DNA from 3 places in the Kocuria atrinae genome. Region 3 is predicted to be linked to each of the others. Evidence: predicted binding sites of a transcription regulator. Region 3 holds the regulator's gene; each other region holds the start of a gene.

Region 1 (6,014 bases), on a different contig from region 3:
CCACAACAAAGATGGCACGGGCCAGGTCACCAAATCACGCACGAGTCAGGACGTGTTGGATGACCCGAACACGTACAGTCACACGGTGATGCGCGTGGTTCGTTCATGGACTGACAACTACGCCGGATTGGCGAACTCCCATCAACTGGTGACTCGCATCATCGAGGGAACCATGCCGTTGAAGGAGGCCGAACGGGAGCTCTCCGAGATCAACGCGCAGCCTAAGCCGTATCCCAAGTGGGCCGTGTGGCTGGCCACCGTGTTCGCCGCGGCGACCATCACCACGGCAATCGGCGGCGGCGCGGCCGGGGCCCTGGTGGCTTCGGTGTCCTCCGTGCTCGTCCAGATCGTGTCCTCCAAACTCGGTGCTTGGCGTATTCCCGAATTCTTCGCGTTGGCCGCCAATGCCCTGATTGTGACGCTCGCGGCCATGGGGATTTCTTCGCTGGGCGTGGACCTGTCACCGCCCAAAGTTATCGCGGGCGGCATCATCATGTTGTTGCCCACCACGCGCATGGTGTCCACCATGCAGGATGCCATCAACGGTTTCCCCGTGACGGCCATGGGTCGCCTCATGTCCACGTCATTCGCGTTCTTGGGGATCATCGCCGGGATCGCCCTGGGTATCGCATTGGCGGGGTATCTGGGGGTTCCGCCCATCGACGTGTCCCAGTCATCGTTCACGCCACCCGACGCCCTGACCAACACGGTCTTCATGCTGATCTCGACCGTGCTGGTCGCAGTGACCATGCAGGCCAAGCCTCGACATTTGTTCCCGGCTGTAGTGGCCGCGCTGGCGGGGTTGTTGGTGTTCCACATCGGTGGTGACTACGGTTTGGGCGCTCGGTTGGATACCGCGCTCGGAGCCACCACCACGGGTTGCGTGGCGGCGTTGTTAGCGGCGCGTTCACGTATCCCGCAGACAATCTTGGCGATTCCGGCCATGACCTATCTGCTGCCGGGGCTGTCCATTTTCCGAGGGATGTATGCGATCACGGTGGAGGCCGAGACCACGGGACAAGGCTTCACGGGCCTGATCAACGCCATGGCATCGATCGTGATGATGGCTTCCGGCGTGGTGCTCGGGCACTATCTGATGCGCCCGTTCGTGGAGCGCATGAAGATCTTCTCGCTGCGCCGTAACCGTCGCCGCTGAGGCACCCGGAGACTGAACCCGCCGGGTGCCGGGGACAAGAGGTCCGGGGACTAGAGGATCTTGCCCACGGGTAGTTTCTTCTCCGCCTGGAAGAGATCCTCGTTGCGGCCCGCAGCCCAGTAGCCGGACAGGGACACCTGGGAGCGTTCCAGGTTCCGCCGGTCGAAGAGTTCCTTGCGAGCTTCCTTCATGGCTTCGCGTTCACCGTGCACGAAGACCTGCACACCGGTGAGATCGGCGGGCCATTCCGCCTGGCCGAGCGCCGACACGAGGGCGCGTTCACCCTGCTGCTGGCTGGATCGGTAGACCCAACGGATTTCGAGATCCGCGGGAATGGCCACGTCGCTGAGGTCGTGCTGGTGCGCCGGGTCCTGCACTTCGAGGATGGCAAGCCCACGAGCGTTTTCCGGTAGTGCCTCCACATTGGCCAGCACTGCGGGGATGGCCGCTTCGTCGCCGGCCAGTAGCGTCCAGGACGCTTTCGGATCCGGTTCCCATTTGCCGCCGGGGCCCACGGCTACGAAGTGATCGCCGGCCTTGGCGGTGGCGGCCCACGGGCCCGCGTGCCCCTCGGTGCCGTGCAGGGCGACGTCGATCCACAAGGTGCCCGCGGCGGCGTCGTACCGGCGCAGTGTCATGTGGCGGGTGACGGGGAGGTCCTCGACAGCGGCCGTTTCACGGACCGACCAATAATCCGGGAACTCGCCGGCGGGTGTCTCCGACAACGTGCCGTCCGAGAAAAAGACCAGCTTGACGTACTTTTCGGGCGGGGCAATGTCCTGGTAATCCTCGTGATTGAGGATGCTGCACACCACGCGAACCATGCCCGGGGACAGCTCTCTGCGTTCAACCACCTCGAGGTTGAGCTGAGGTTTGCGAGGTTTCCGGGCAGCGGTCTTGTTCATGCCCCAAGCTTAGGTGCTCCTAAGCCGGGAGCGTCCAGTTGACGGGTTGGGCGCCTTGCTCCTCGAGCAATGCATTCGTGCGGGAGAAAGGCTTCGAGCCGAAAAACCCCCGAGACGCGGACAGCGGCGAAGGATGCACGGATTCCACCGTGGGTGCCCCGCCCAACCACGGCTTGGTGTCCCGGGCATCACGACCCCACAGAATTCCGACCAGGGGAGTGCCTCGCTGAGCGAGCGCCTTGATTGCGCACTCTGTGATCGCCTCCCAGCCTTTGCCGCGGTGCGATGCCGACGAACCCTCGCGGACGGACAAGGCCCTGTTCAATAACATGACGCCCTGTTCGGACCACGATGACAAGTCACCGTGTTCGGGCGGAGTGATCCCCAGATCTGATTGCAGTTCCTTGTAGATGTTCTGCAGGGAGCGTGGGATCGGACGAACCTGCGGTTGCACCGAGAAGGACAGGCCCATGGCATGGCCCGGCGTGGGGTAGGGGTCTTGGCCGACAATCAATACCTTGACCTCGGACATGGGCTCCTGGAAAGCCCGAAAGATGTTCTCGCCCGCCGGGAAGGTGCGGTGGCCGGCGGCATGCTCCGTGCGCAGAAATTCGCCCATCGTGCGGATGGCCGGCTCCACGGGTTCGAGTGCCCGCGCCCAGTCATCGCTCATGATCTCGTTCAGAGGACGAGGCTCGGCCATGAACTGGTCTCCATTCAATAGCGGGTACGAATAACGCTACGAGATTACCGGTTATGGTGGCTGTCATGGCTGAATCAAACGACGGGCTCGATTCCCTCGACAAGGCCATCCTGCAGCTGGAATCCGAACACTGGAAGTATCGAGGGGCCAAGGAATCTGCGATTCGCCAGCGCCTGGGGCTGAGCCCGGTCCATTACTACCAGCGGCTCAACGCGTTGATCGACCGCGACGACGCCGCTCGGTTCGCTCCCATGCTCATCTCCCGTTTGCGCCGGGCGCGGCTGCGCTGATTGAGCCTTGCCCTGCCACGGCGGCGGGTAGGAGAACGCACCGGGCACATGGGATAGTAGAGGCAAACCCAGGCTGACCGGAAGTATGGACTATGAGTGAATACCCCCGCGACGAATTCGACGACGTTCCCGAGGACGGAACCCGTCAAGGTGCCCACCGAGGTCATAACCCTCAGGCGCGTACCGGTTCTCGCAAGGGATTTCTCGCGATCATCGGAGCGGGTGTCCTGGCGCTGACGGTCGGGGCCATCGCATTCGTGAATGCCCCACGCACCGCGCAGGACGCGGTCGAGAACACGCCCACGCCCTCGGGCAATATCACCACGAGCACCTCGGAACCCAGTCCTTCCGAAACCTCCGAGAGCCCCTCTGAGGCACCTGCGGCCCCAGCGTCACCCGCAGTGCCTGCCGTCCCCGGTGACGGTGGCGTACCCGGTCAGGACCCGGCAGCTCCCGAAGCGCCTGCGGATCCGGCCGCGCCCCAAGATCCGGGCGCACCCGCTGCTCCGGAGGCTCCCGCCCCGCCGGCGCAGCCCGCGCCCGAGGCACCGGCCAACCCCGCTCCCGAGGCCCCCGCAGAGCCGCCCGCGGCGCCGGGGGTTGAGGAAGCACCGGCCGGTGATCCCGCCGTGCCGGGCGCCGGTGCGGCCGACGTCGAGCCCGGTGAACCGGCCGCCCAAGAACAAGAAGGCGCGGTCAATGACGCGGGCGCCACCGATGTCACGGCAGAAGCCGCTGGCGCATCGCCAGACACGGAGGCTGCCGCTGCTCCGAGTCCGGGTCGCTGAACGGTGGACACGTTCGAGGTTTCAGCCTCGGATGAAACCTGAGTTTGCGTCACTCAAGGTGTTTGCACTCTCCGCGGTCGAGTGCCAGTATTGACTTAGCACTCAACTGAGTGGACTGCTAAACCCGGGTCCGGGCGAAGCCCACTCACATGATTCGAGTGAAAACCATCCATCACGGTGAGGTGCGTTTCACGCGGGTGAGGATCCGCGCGAGCCATCGTCCGTCGCGGGCATCGTGATGAATAGATTTGTTTGTCAACCGTCCAGGAGGGACGCAACACATGGCAAAGATGATCGCTTTTGACGAAGAGGCACGCCGCGGACTCGAACGGGGCCTGAACACCCTGGCCGACGCCGTCAAGGTGACCCTTGGCCCGCGCGGACGCAACGTTGTTCTGGAGAAGGCCTGGGGCGCTCCCACCATCACCAACGATGGTGTGTCGATCGCCAAGGAAATCGAGCTCGAAGATCCGTACGAGAAGATCGGCGCGGAGCTCGTCAAGGAAGTTGCCAAGAAGACCGACGATATCGCCGGTGACGGCACCACCACGGCCACCGTGCTTGCACAGGCCCTGGTCAAGGAAGGCCTGCGCAACGTTGCCGCCGGTGCCGATCCGTTGTCGCTCAAGCGCGGCATCGAAAAGGCCGTTGCCGCCGTGACCGAGGAACTGCTGTCCTCGGCCAAGGAGATCGAGACCGAGGAAGAGATCGCTGCAACCGCTTCGATCTCCGCCGCTGACCCCGAGATCGGCAAGCTCATCGCCGCTGCGATGGAGAAGGTCGGCAAGGAAGGCGTCATCACGGTCGAGGAGTCCAACACCTTCGGCCTGGACCTCGAGCTCACCGAGGGCATGCGCTTCGACAAGGGTTACCTGTCCGGTTACTTCGTGACCGACGCAGACCGTCAGGAAGCGGTCCTCGAGGATCCCTACATCCTGATCGTCAACTCCAAGATCTCCAATGTGAAGGACCTGGTCCCCGTTCTGGAGAAGGTCATGCAGGCTTCCAAGCCGCTGCTGATCATCGCCGAGGACGTCGAGGGCGAGGCCCTGGCCATGCTCGTGCTGAACAAAATGCGCGGTGCCGTGAAGTCCGTTGCCGTCAAGGCTCCCGGTTTCGGTGACCGTCGTAAGGCTCAGCTGGCAGACATTGCCATCCTCACCGGTGGTCAGGTCATCACCGAAGAGGTCGGCCTGTCCCTGGAATCCGCAACCCTGGACCTGCTGGGCACCGCCCGCAAGGTGGTCGTCACCAAGGACGAGACCACCATCGTCGACGGCGCTGGCACCCAGGACGAGATCGAGGGCCGCGTGGCTCAGATCCGCGCGGAGATCGCCAACTCCGACTCCGACTACGACCGCGAGAAGCTGCAGGAGCGTCTGGCCAAGCTGGCCGGCGGTGTGGCAGTGCTCAAGGCCGGTGCCGCAACCGAGGTGGAGCTCAAGGAACGTAAGCACCGCATCGAAGATGCTGTGCGTAACGCCAAGGCCGCCGTGGAAGAGGGCATCGTGGCCGGTGGTGGCGTTGCACTGATCCAGGCCGGTCAGAAGGCCTTCGACAAGCTGCAGCTGACCGGTGACGAGGCAACCGGTGCCAACATCGTCAAGGTCGCCATCGACGCACCGCTCAAGCAGATTGCTGCTAACGCCGGCATGGAGCCCGGCGTGGTCGTGGACAAGGTGCGCGGACTGGAGACCGGTCACGGTCTCAACGCCGCCACTGGCGAGTACACCGACCTGATGGCTGCGGGCATCAACGACCCGGTCAAGGTGACCCGCTCTGCTCTGCAGAACGCGGCCTCCATTGCCGGTCTGTTCCTCACCACCGAGGCCGTCGTGGCCGACAAGCCCGAGCCCGAGGCTCCCGCCGGTGCCGGCGCGGATCCCATGGGTGGCATGGGCGGCATGATGTAAGCAGTGCCTTAGGGCACGCTTGACCGCATCACGGTCCAGCCGTGACAGAGCCCCCGGAGCGCAGTTCAGCTGCGTCCCGGGGGCTCTGTCGTGCGCTTATGATCGGACGTAACCAGGGGAGGCGTACCGTGTGGGAATTGGACGAGCAGGTCTGGGCTCAGGCCACCGCGGTGCTCCTTGCGTTCGGACTGTGCACCGTGGTGGGAGTGGAGCGGCAGCTGAGGCGAAAATCCGCGGGAGTCCGCACCCATGCGTTGGT
Region 2 (6,014 bases), on a different contig from region 3:
TCACAGCAGGTCAGTGCTGGTGCTGGTCCTCATCCTCGTTCTTCTTCTCGGCCACCAGGGTTTCGGTGGTGAGCACCAGGGCGGCAATGGATGCCGCGTTCTGCAGAGCGGAACGGGTGACCTTGACCGGGTCGATGATGCCGGCCGAGACCAGGTTCTCGTACTCGTCGGTCACAGCGTTGTAGCCGTGGCCCGGTTCGAGGTCCGCGACACGGGAGGCCACCACGTAGCCATCCTGTCCAGCGTTTTCGGCGATCCAGCGCAGGGGCTGAACCAATGCGCGGCGAACGATACCCACGGCGGTGGCGGCGTCGCCCTCGAGACCGAGCTCGGCGCCGTCGAGCGCCTTGGACGCGTGAACCAGTGCGGAACCGCCACCGGCCACGATGCCCTCTTCGAGAGCGGCCCGGGTGGAGGAAACGGCGTCCTCGATGCGGTGCTTGCGTTCCTTCTGCTCGACCTCGGTGGCAGCGCCAACCTTGATCACGGAAATGCCGCCGGCCAAGCGAGCAAGCCGTTCCTGGAGCTTTTCGCGATCCCACTCGGAATCGGTGCGCTCAACCTCGGCCTTGATCTCAGCTACGCGGTCGGCCATCTGCTCTGCCGAGCCGCCGCCGTCGACCACGGTCGTGAGGCCCTTAGTGACCGTCACTCGACGCGCGGTGCCCAACTGGGTCAGGTCCACGCTGTCCAGCGAGATGCCCAACTCGGGAGTGATCACGGTGCCGTTGGTCAGCACGGCCAGGTCCTGCATGATCGCCTTGCGGCGGTCACCGAAACCGGGTGCCTTCAGGGCGACGACATCCAGGGTGCCGCGCAGCTTGTTGACCACCAGGGTGGACAGGGCCTCGCCCTCCACGTCCTCCGCGATGATCGTCAGCGGCTTCTTGGCCTGCAGCACCTTCTCCAGCACCGGCATGAGGTCCTGCACGGAGGAGATCTTGCCCTGGTAGAGCAGGATCAAGCTGTCTTCGAGGACGGCTTCCTGGCGCTCCTGGTCGGTGATGAAGGACGGCGAGAGGTAGCCCTTGTCGAACTGCATACCCTCGGTCACGTCCAGCTCGACCTCGGTGGAGGAGCCGTCTTCGATGGTGATGACGCCGTCGGTTCCCACGGTCTCGAACGCGCGAGCAATCAGCTCACCGATCTCCGGGGACTGAGCAGAAATCGCGGCCACGTGGGCCACGTCCTGACCCTCGACCGGGCGTGCATTGTCCAGCAGACGCTGGGAAACGGCCTCAACGGCTGCTTCGATTCCACGCTTGATCTCACTGGGTGCCGCACCGGCGGCCACATTGCGCAGACCTTCCTTGACCAGGGCCTGAGCCAGCACGGTCGCAGTGGTGGTGCCGTCACCGGCAACATCGTTGGTCTTGGTGGCAACTTCCTTGGCCAGCTGAGCGCCGAGGTTCTCGTACGGATCCTCGAGCTCTACTTCACGAGCAATCGTGACGCCGTCGTTGGTGATCGTGGGGGCGCCCCACTTCTTGTCCAGGACAACGTTGCGCCCACGCGGGCCGAGGGTGACCTTGACGGTATCGGCAAGCCGGTTGACACCGGCCTCAAGGGCTTTGCGAGCGGCGTCGTTGAACGCCAACTGCTTGGGCATGTGTGCTCCTTATCGGGCGAGAAGACTAAGGGTGAAAAACGCGGTACCCGTGCGCCACCCACTCACGAGTAGGCGCAGCGGGCACCGCGCAGAAAGGTATTGGAAGACTTACTTCTCGATGACAGCCAGCACGTCACGTGCCGGGAGCACGAGGTACTCTTCGCCGTTGTACTTGACCTCGGTTCCGCCGTACTTGGAGAAGATGACCAGGTCACCTTCCTTGACGTCCACGGGGATGCGGTTGCCCTTGTCGTCAACGCGGCCCGGACCCACAGCCAGGACGGTGCCCTCCTGGGGCTTCTCCTTGGCGGTATCGGGGATGACCAGACCGGAAGCAGTGGTCTGCTCGGCGGCCAGCGGCTGGACCACAATGCGGTCCTCGAGGGGCTTGATGGAGACCGACACGATCTCTCCCTTTCTTTAGGCGTATGAGACGGTGAGCGCCCACGGTGGTTCATGGGGTCCCATGACCGTGGATGCGCTACGAGCCAGTTGGCGTGCCAACCGTCGTCGCGGTGCCGATTGAGCGCCTGGCCCTTAGCACCCTCACCCGGAGAGTGCTAATAGTCACTCTAGGGTTGGGCTGGCAGTCGGTCAAGACGAGTGCCAAGCGTTCACTGGGCGGTGAAAAAATTAGGTCAGAAATACCTTCGCTATTAGCTTGCGCACATGCGTTTCCGCCCGATAGTTTGTCAGGTAAGGCAAACCTAAGACGATGCAATCGCAGGTTGGGGCACGACGGCGCCGTCATACCCTCTCCGGCATTGTTCCGGGTTTGCGCGGCCGCACGACCCGCAACTTCCCTGAATACTTGAGGAACGACATGAACCGCATCAGCCCCAAGGCCATGGCACTGCTCACCGCAGGCGGCCTGCTCGCTCTCACTGGTTGCTCCACTGAGGCCTCCGGCGACTCATCCTCCGAAGAAAGCGCCTCGAACGAAACCGTGAGCGTGGAACACGTTCAGGGCACCACCGAGGTTCCTAAGAACCCCGAGACCGTGATTTCTATGGACCTGGGTGTCATCGACAGCTTCGAGGCCCTGGGTGAAGAGGTTGACGGCCTGCCCAAGCCCGCGTCCCTGCCGGACGATTTCGAGAAGTACCAGGACGAGAAGTACGTCAATGCCGGCGGCATGAAGGAACCGGACATGGAGGCCATCTCGGCCGCTAACCCGGATCTGATCATCATTTCCGGGCGCACCGCAGACTTCTATGACCAGTTCTCTGAGATCGCCCCCACCATTGACCTGACCATGGATCAGAAGGATCCGGTCGACTCCTTCAAGAAACAGTCGGAGACCATTGGTCAGATCTTGGGTAAGGAATCCGAGGTCGAGGACAAGCTCTCGGAGGTCGACCAGCAGATCTCTGACACCAAGGAAGCGGCCGCTGACGCCGGTTCCGGAATGTTCCTGATGACCAACGCCGGTGAAGTCAACGCCTACGGCCCCGGCTCGCGTTTCGGCAACATCATTTTCGACACCTTGGGAATCGAGCCCGCCGGTGACGTGCAGTCCGAGGGAAGCCACGGTGAGTCCCTGTCTTTCGAAGCCATCTCCGAGGCCAACCCGGACCGCTTGTTCGTGATCGACCGCGACGTGGCCGTGGGCCAGGGCGAGTCCGGCCAGGCCGCGCAGCAGGTCCTGGACAACGACCTGGTCAACCAGACCACCGCCGCCAAGGAAGACCAGATCACCTACCTGGATCCCTCCTCCTGGTACATCGTGGGCCCCGGCCTGAACAACTTCCCCGAGATGATTACTGAAGTTCAGGACAGCTTGAAGTGAGCACCATCGCTCGCGCACCTGAGAACACCGGCGGTGGTTCGGCTCCCGAACCTCAATCCGCTGTAAACCCCGGAGCAAGTAACCGCCCGGACCAGGCCGGAAGGCCCGGACCCTTCAGGCGACTGCTGCGTTCCAACGGTGCCCTGGTGATCGCCGTTTTCGCGGTGTTCATCCTGGCAGTGATCTCAACGTTCGTGGGCGTTGCGGACGTCACGCCGGCCACACTGATGCGTCAGGTGGCCGGCGGGGACACCGCTGGACTCCAAGAGTCCTTCCACCTCCTCTCTGTTTCACGTTTCCCCCGCACCATCTCCGTGGTCCTCGCGGGCATGGCCATGGCTGTGGCCGGTCTGATCATGCAGCAGATGGCGCGCAATAAATTCGTGGAACCGTCCACGGTCGGCACCGTGGAATCTGCCTCCCTTGGCCTGTTGACCGTTACCGTCCTGGTTCCGAGCGCACCGCTGCTCGGGAAGATGGGCGTTGCGGCGGTCTTCGCCGTGGGCGGCACCGCACTGTTCCTTGCCGTGTTGCAGAAGATTCCCCTGCGCAACGCGCTGCTGGTCCCATTGGTCGGCATCATGCTCGGCAACGTGATCGCCGCGATCACCACGTTCTTCGCCTACCGGTTCAACCTGCTGCAGACGCTCAACACGTGGATGATCGGTGACTTCTCCGGAGTCATCAAGGGCCGCTACGAACTGCTCTGGCTCGTGGCCGCGCTGACGCTGATCGGCTACATCGCGGCGGATCGCTTCACTGTCGCCGGGATGGGCCAGGACGTCTCCACGACCCTGGGCGTGAACTACAAGCGCATCATGGCCCTGGGCATGACCATCGTGGCGCTGATTTCCGCCGTGGTGGTTGTGACCATCGGCTCCATCCCGTTCCTGGGCCTGGTGGTTCCCAATATTGTCTCGCTCATGATCGGTGACAACATGCGCCGGTCGGTTCCCTGGGTCGGCGTCTTCGGCGCGGGCTTCGTGCTCGTGTGCGACATCGTGGGCCGTGTGATCCGCTACCCGTTCGAGATTCCCGTGGGAACCGTGGTGGCCGTTGTCGGTGCCGCGATCTTCTTGGCCATGCTGCTGCGGAAGCGAGCTCGTTCCTGATGACCCCCAAATCCTCCGCTCTGCCGATGCCCAATGCCATCCAGCAGAAGCGCAAACGCTTTGTCGTGCGCTCCGTCTCACCCGCCGTGGTCACCGCCCTCGTCGGTGCCTTGGCACTCGCGTGCATCGGCCTGTACCTGTTCCTCGGCCTGGATGCGAACGCTGCCTACGTGCTCCCCCGCCGCGCCAACCGTGTCTTCACCATGGTCCTGGTCGCCTTCTGCGTGGGCGTCTCCACCGTGCTGTTCCAGACGGTCACGTCCAACAGGATTTTGACGCCCTCCATCATGGGCTTCGATTCCTTGTTCATGTTGATTCAGACCGTGTTGATCTTCGTGATCGGCACCGTGGGTCGTACCCAGCTGGGGACCTATCCCCTGTTCTTGCTGGAACTGGGGCTCATGGTCCTTTTCGCAGCCATCATGTATCGGTGGTTGTTCACGGGCTCCGGTCTGTCACTGCACCTGGTACTGCTGATCGGCATTGTGTTCGGCACACTGTTCCGCGGTATTTCTTCGCTGCTGCAGCGACTGCTGGACCCCAGCGAGTTCATGGTGCTGCAGGACTCCATGTTCGCCTCGTTCACCGGCGTGGACCTGGGACTGCTGCGAATCTCGGTGGCCATCATTGCGGTCGCCACTATTCCCCTGATCGTGATGCGGCGCCGTTTCGACGTCCTGTCCCTGGGCCGTGATACCTCGATCAGCCTGGGTATCAACCACACTCGTACCGTGACCACCGTCTTGATCGTCTGCTCGATCTTCGTGGGCGTGTGCACCGCACTGGTGGGTCCCATTACGTTCTTCGGCCTGATCGTGGCCAACCTGGCCTACGCCCTGTGCCGGACCTTCCGCCACGCCTGGATCCTGCCGATCTCGGTGCTACTCGGCATCGTGGCACTCGTGGGCGGGCAATTGATCCTTGAGCGCGTGTTCGCATTCGATACGGCGCTGTCCATTGTGATTGAGTTCTGCGGTGGGTTGTTGTTCTTGTTCCTGCTGTTGAGAGGGTCCATCAAGTGATTGAGCTATCCGGTCTCACCAAGAAATATGGCGAGACCACCGTGGTGGATCATGTCTCTGCGCAGATCGAACCCGGTGGGGTGGTCTCGATCATCGGAGCCAACGGCGCGGGGAAGTCCACCGCCCTGTCCATGATCGCCCGGCTGGTCGCCATGGACGAGGGGTCCGTGTTCGTGGACGAACACGACGTGCTCAACACACCCTCGGACCAGCTGGCCAAGAAGCTGTCCATCCTGCGTCAGGAAAACACCCTGACGGTTCGACTCACCGTGCGCGACCTGGTGGGCTTTGGCCGATTCCCGCATTCGAAGGGTCGCCTCCGGCCGGAGGACACCGAGCACATCGACCGCGCCCTGGACTACCTCAATCTCAACGAGTTCGAGGATCGCTATGTGGATGAGCTCTCCGGCGGTCAGCGGCAGCGCGTATTCATTGCCATGGTGATTGCCCAGGACACCGACTACGTGCTTCTGGACGAGCCG
Region 3 (6,014 bases):
TTCGCACGAAGCCCGAGTCCCGGCCCCGTCCACCAGATCTAGAGTCTCCCCCGTCCGCAGCCTGCGTACGGTCACGGCGTGGCGCGCCTCAGCGCCGGTGAGGATAAATTCCTCACCGGCGCTTGCGGCGCTCAGCTCACCGGGATCGGCGAAGAAGACCGGATCCGTCACAGATCGTTGAACCGATCCTTGAGTCGGGAGAAGAAGCCACCGGAGGACGGCGTGTTCACGGTGGTCGCATCCGAACGGCGTTCACCGCGCAGTTCGGCCAACTGCTCGAGCAACTCACGCTGCTCGGACTTGAGATCCTGCGGGGTTTCCACCTCGATGTGCACCTGAAGGTCACCGCGGCCCTTGCCGCGCAGGTGGGTTACACCGAGGTCCTCAAGCGTCACGGTGGCACCGGATTGGGTGCCCGCAGCAACGTCCACGTCGCGAGCGCCGTCGAACGTGTCGAGCTGGACCGTGGTGCCCAGGCCGGCCGAGGTCATGGGAATGCGGATGCGCGCGTGCAGATCGTCGCCTTCGCGGTGGAAGGTGGGGTCGGGATCGACCTTCAGCTCCACGTACAGGTCACCGTTGGGTCCGCCAGCGGTGCCGGCCTCGCCCTGACCCGACAGGCGGATGCGGTTACCGGACTGGATGCCAGCGGGGATCTTGATGGTCAGGGGGCGACGATCCCGCACGCGGCCCTCGCCGTAGCACTCGTGACACGGGTTCTCGATCACGGTGCCAAAGCCATTACATGACGCACACGGTGCTTGCGTGGTGACCACACCGAGGATCGACTGCTTCTGGTACTGCATGTGACCGGAGCCGCGGCACATGGAACACGTGGTGGGGCTGGTGCCGGGCTGGCAGCACGAACCCTGACAGGTGGGGCACACGACCGCGGTATCCACGGTGATGTCCTTCTCCACGCCGAACACGGCGTCCTTGAGGGAGATCCGCACGTTGATGAGCGCGTCCTGACCCTGCCGGGTACGCGACTGGGGGCCACGTTGGCCGGCGGTACCCGCGCCCTGGAAGAACGTTTCGAAAATGTCCGCGAAGCCGAAGCCCGAGCCGGGGAAACCCCCGCCGAAGCCGGTGTCGGTTCCGTTCTCGTTACCCGTGGCGTCATAGACGCGGCGCTTCTCGGGGTCGGCCAGAACATCATTGGCGTGGGAGACACGCTTGAATTCTTCGGCCGCCTCCGGGGAGGGATTCACATCCGGGTGGAGTTTGCGGGCCTTCTTGCGGTAGGCGCGCTTGATCTCTTCCGGGCTGGCATCCCGGGTCACGCCCAGGGTTTCGTAGTGATCGCTCACGATGGAATCGATTCTTCTTTCGTCAGTGTGTTTTTCTCAACGCGGATGGGGAACGGCGCCTCAACGGGCGCAGCTACTCCCCCAGCGTGTGGGACAAATAGCGCGCCACGGCTCGGACGGCCGCCATGGTGGAGGGGTAATCCATACGGGTGGGACCCACCACGCCCAGTTTGGACACGGATTCTGGGCCGTAACCGGTTGCCACCACGGAAGTTTCCGCGAGCGGATCGTCCGTACTGTCCGATCCGATGCGCACGGCCACACCACGAGCATGCTGTTGCATCTCTGACAACAATCGCAGCATGACCACTTGTTCCTCAAGTGCTTCGAGGACGGGACTGATACTGAGAGCAAAGTCACCGCTGAAGCGCGCCAGGTTGGCCGTGCCTGCCATGACCAGCCGGTGGTCCTCCGACGACGCCGCGAGCGAGGCAAGTGCTTCGGCCACTACCGCTCCGGCCTCACTCAGCTCCTGGGGCAGTTGTTGGACCAGGTTGGTCGCACCGGCCGGGACGTCCTGTAGCGGCCGTCCCACGACCGCTGCCAGAACTCGCGCTCGCAGTTCCATCAGTTCATGCTCGGGTAAGGCTCGGCTGACTTCCACGATGCGCTGCAGGACTCTGCCGGACGTGGGAATGAACACCACCAGCAGAGCGGTGCCGCCCACGTCCACGAGTTCCACGTGGCGCAGCGTGGTTCCGGAGGCAGCCGGGTACTGGATCACGGCCGCCTGGTGGGTGAGCTGAGCGAGCAACCGGACGGTGCGCTCCATGGCGTCGTCCAGGTCGTCGGCTCCGTCCAGGAAGGACTGTATGGCCCGCTTCTGCGGACTGGACAACGGCCGCACGGACGCGATCTGATCCACGAAGGTCCGGTAGCCCTTGTCCGTGGGGATACGACCCGAACTGGTGTGCGGAGCGACGATCAAGCCGTCTTCCTCCAGGGCCGCCATGTCGTTGCGAACGGTGGCGGAAGAGACGCCCAGTTGGTGTCGCTCCACCAAGGCCTTGGACCCCACCGGCTCGCGTGAATGGACGTAGTCCTCGACAATCGCTCGCAGGATTTCGGCTCTGCGCGGTTGGCTCACTCGATTCACCTCCCCGGCGTGGGCTGGACTCTGATCACGGATCAGGTTACTGCCTCATTCTGGCACTCAGCGGATGACAGTGCTAATTTCCTTCAGTGTACCCGCGCAGTGGTGTCACGCCATTTGGTACGCTCACCGCTGATCACCCATCCCGCACGTGAGGACAGCGCATCGTGACAGCACCCGGTTGGAACTGGGGGCCCCAGGATCTGAGTAGCCCCATGGTCTCCCGCACCGCTCCCGCCGCGCGCGACACTGCTCTGGAACCGGGCATGGTTCTCGAGGATGCCCAGACCGGTTGGGTGGGTGCTGCTGTGAGCCTGGAAACTATTGGTGGCATGCGTGTGGTCGGGCTGGAGGATCGCCACGGAAAGATCAAGACGTTCCCGCTGGGCCCGGGCTTCCTGCTGGACGGTGAACCCATCAAGCTTGGCCCACCCGTTCGGAAAACCGGCCCCAAGAAACCCGCCCGCACTCGTTCCGGGTCAGTGGCTGTGGAAGGTCTCCGGGCGAGCGTGGCCAAGGAATCCCGCATCTGGGTGGAGGGTTTCCACGACGCCGAACTGGTCGCCAAGGTGTGGGGCCATGATTTAGCGGTCGAGGGCATTGTGGTGGAACCGCTTCACGGCATCGATGATCTCCCCGCAGCGGTCCGGGACTTCAACCCGGGGCCCGAACGACGATTGGGAGTACTCGTCGATCACCTGGTGGCCGGCTCCAAGGAATCGCGAATCGCCGCTGATGCCCTCAGCGTCCCCGGAGCCCGGGGCAACCTGCTTGTGCTGGGCCACCCCTACGTGGACATCTGGCAATCCGTGAAACCTTCTGTGCTGGGGTTGAGCGAGTGGCCGGTGATTCCACGCGGAACCGACTGGAAGACCGGCATGGCCAAGGCCTTGGGTTTGCCCCATAAGACACCCGCGGACATCGGCCGGGCTTGGCAAGCGATTCTGGCGCGCGTGGATTCCTATGCTGACCTGGAACCGTCATTGCTGGGAAGAGTCGAGGAACTCATTGATTTCCTCACGGCACCACAAGGGTGAGGTGTCGCGAATTACACCGCGGTTTCAGCTCGAACACAGTGTATTCGCCCTAGACTGGACCGAATACTTCCAGCGCAGTGACACATTGCCCAACGGGCGCATAGCCCCGGAAAGAGACAAGTAGTGGTTGATCAAGTACAGGCCCGTCCCGGATCCCGGCCGGCCACCATGGACGGCCCCGCTTTCGAGAGCATTCCGGCGCAGGCAGAACCCCTGGATATCACCCAGGACAAGCAGTGGGCCACGCTGGCACACCTGGGCGGTGTGGCCGGTGCCCTGCCCAGTTACCTGGTCCTGCGCGTCATGGGCGACCGCGGCCCGTTCACCAAGCAGGAATCCCGTGAAGCCCTGAACTTCTCATTGCTGCCCACGCTGATCATTGTGGGCAGCATTGCCCTGGCGCTGCTGCCGGCAGTCGGGTGGATTTTCGCCCTGATTGCTGCCCTGACCTGGGTGGTGCTCACCGTTCAATCGGTCATCGCGGGCATCAAGGTCAACCAGGGTGAGCCCTACCAGTACCGCGGCAACACGCACTTGTACGACACATTGCAGACCAAGCGCTCCGCCAAGGCCTGATCGGTCCACAGAGCGAACAAGCATTAACGACGCCGCCGCGTCCGGTGACTCCGGACGCGGCGGTTTTATCGTGCGGCTATTTTTCGCCCAGTCAGCTCTGGCTAATGGAACGTCACCAGTCGAGGAGCCGACGCGTGACGGCGTCGGCCATGAGACGGCCCTGGCCGGTCAGGATCACCCGGCCAGCGATCGCGGCCTTTCCGTCGACCCATCCATCGGCGATAAGACCGGCTACGGCGTTGCGTCCCTCGGGGCGCAGGCTCGAGACGTCCAGGCCCTCCCGGATCCGAATACCCAGCATGACGTGCTCGAGGTACTGCGTGTCCTGATCCAAGGTTTCCCGGCCCACGGCCGGTGAGACTCCCCCGCGAATCTTGTTCGTGTACGGCAACGGATGCTTGATGTTCCACCAGCGCACACCGTCCATGTGAGAGTGCGCCCCCGGGCCGATCCCCCACCAATCCTGATTGCGCCAATACGCAATATTGTGGGCGCTGCGATTCTGCTCGGCACTGCGGCCATCATTGGCACGAGACCAATTGGAGACCTCGTACCACTCGAATCCGGCTTCACGCAGCAAACGATCAGCCACGATGTACTTTTCCGCCTGGTCATCCGGATCGACCTCGGGAACCTCACCGCGCCGGATCTGTGCGGCGAGCTTGGTGCCGTCCTCGATGATGAGCGAATACGCCGAAATGTGGTCGGGTTCCAGCTCCAGGGCGGTTTCCACGGAACGCTGCCAATCGGACACCGACTCCCCCGGGGTGCCATAAATCAGGTCCACGCTGGCCGAGAGTCCCGCCTTGCGAGCTCCTGCCACGGCGAGCGGAACATTGGCCGGAGTGTGAGTGCGCTCCAGAACCTTGAGCACGTGAGGCACGGCGGACTGCATCCCGAAGGAAACTCGCGTCACCCCGGCGGCCGCGAGGATCTCGAACGTGCGATCCGTGACCGAATCCGGGTTCGCCTCAACGGTGATCTCCGCGTCCGGAGCCAGCCCAAAACTCTCCTTGGCCTGGGTCAGGACATCCGCCAGGTTTTCCGCGGGAAGCAAAGTGGGCGTGCCACCACCGAAGAAGACGCTGTGCAGCGGGCGCGGCGGTGCCCCAGCGGCGTCGAGAACGGAACGGCCGAAGCGGACTTCCGCGGCGGCGTCGTGATGGTAATCCTCACGGGATACGTCGGGCCCCAGTTGGGACATGGTGTACGTGTTGAAGTCGCAGTAGCCGCAGCGCACGGCGCAGAACGGGACGTGCACGTACAGACTCAGCGTGCGATCGCCCGCCCGGGCCACGGCACTCAAAGGCAGGGAACCGTCGGCCGGAGCCGGGTCCCCTTCGGGCTGAGCGGGCATTACTTCTTCTTGTCCTTGCCCGACTCTTCGTCGGAGGACAGCGCAGCCACGAAGGCTTCCTGGGGAACCTCCACGCGGCCCACCATCTTCATGCGCTTCTTGCCTTCCTTCTGTTTCTCCAGCAGCTTGCGCTTACGGGAGATATCGCCGCCGTAGCACTTGGAGAGCACATCCTTGCGGATCGCGCGAATGTTCTCTCGGGCGATGATGCGCGAGCCAATGGCCGCCTGAATGGGCACCTCGTACTGCTGACGCGGAATCAGGTTCTTGAGCTTGCCGGTCATGACCACGCCGTAGGAGTAGGCCTTGTCCTTGTGGGTGATGGCGCTGAACGCGTCCACCTGCTCGCCCTGCAGCAAGATGTCCACCTTGACCAGGTCGGCAGCCTGTTCGCCGTCCGCCTTCCAGTCCAGGGACGCATAACCGCGGGTCTTGGACTTGAGCAGGTCGAAGAAGTCGAACACGATTTCCGCCAGAGGCAACCGGTAGCGCAGTTCCACGCGGTCCTCGGAGAGATAATCCATGCCCTTCATCTCGCCGCGCTTGGACTGACACAGTTCCATGACCGCGCCAATGAATTCCGAGGGCACGAGCACCGTGGCAGAGACCATGGGTTCGCGGATCTCGTTGATCCGGCCTTC

The links. Region 3 encodes HrcA, which represses chaperone genes, less so after heat shock. Its sites were predicted from a motif close to TTNGCACTCGNNNNNNNCGAGTGCNAA; they were not measured.
Region 1: a site for HrcA is predicted at 3,938-3,964, ahead of groL (chaperonin GroEL). Genes of this name have one in related genera too.
Region 2: a site for HrcA is predicted at 2,193-2,219, ahead of groES (co-chaperone GroES). Genes of this name have one in related genera too.

What each region holds. Positions count from the first base shown of each region.
Region 1 is NZ_BAAAQA010000026.1:46,069-52,082, reverse strand. It holds gene ABD283_RS12040 (threonine/serine exporter family protein) at 1-1,156, shown strand, start outside; gene ABD283_RS12035 (siderophore-interacting protein) at 1,207-2,061, opposite strand; gene ABD283_RS12030 (uracil-DNA glycosylase) at 2,081-2,764, opposite strand; gene ABD283_RS12025 (DUF3263 domain-containing protein) at 2,830-3,054, shown strand; gene ABD283_RS12020 (hypothetical protein) at 3,147-3,842, shown strand; gene groL (chaperonin GroEL) at 4,124-5,755, shown strand; gene ABD283_RS12010 (MgtC/SapB family protein) at 5,854-6,014, shown strand, end outside.
Region 2 is NZ_BAAAQA010000003.1:190,488-196,501, reverse strand. It holds gene groL (chaperonin GroEL) at 11-1,609, opposite strand; gene groES (co-chaperone GroES) at 1,718-2,014, opposite strand; gene ABD283_RS02775 (siderophore ABC transporter substrate-binding protein) at 2,433-3,398, shown strand; gene ABD283_RS02770 (ABC transporter permease) at 3,395-4,510, shown strand; gene ABD283_RS02765 (iron chelate uptake ABC transporter family permease subunit) at 4,510-5,532, shown strand; gene ABD283_RS02760 (iron ABC transporter ATP-binding protein) at 5,529-6,014, shown strand, end outside.
Region 3 is NZ_BAAAQA010000015.1:185,915-191,928, reverse strand. It holds gene ABD283_RS07425 (16S rRNA (uracil(1498)-N(3))-methyltransferase) at 1-171, opposite strand, end outside; gene dnaJ (molecular chaperone DnaJ) at 168-1,310, opposite strand; gene hrcA (heat-inducible transcriptional repressor HrcA) at 1,384-2,397, opposite strand; gene ABD283_RS07410 (DUF3097 domain-containing protein) at 2,571-3,440, shown strand; gene ABD283_RS07405 (DUF4870 domain-containing protein) at 3,564-4,016, shown strand; gene hemW (radical SAM family heme chaperone HemW) at 4,129-5,373, opposite strand; gene lepA (translation elongation factor 4) at 5,373-6,014, opposite strand, start outside.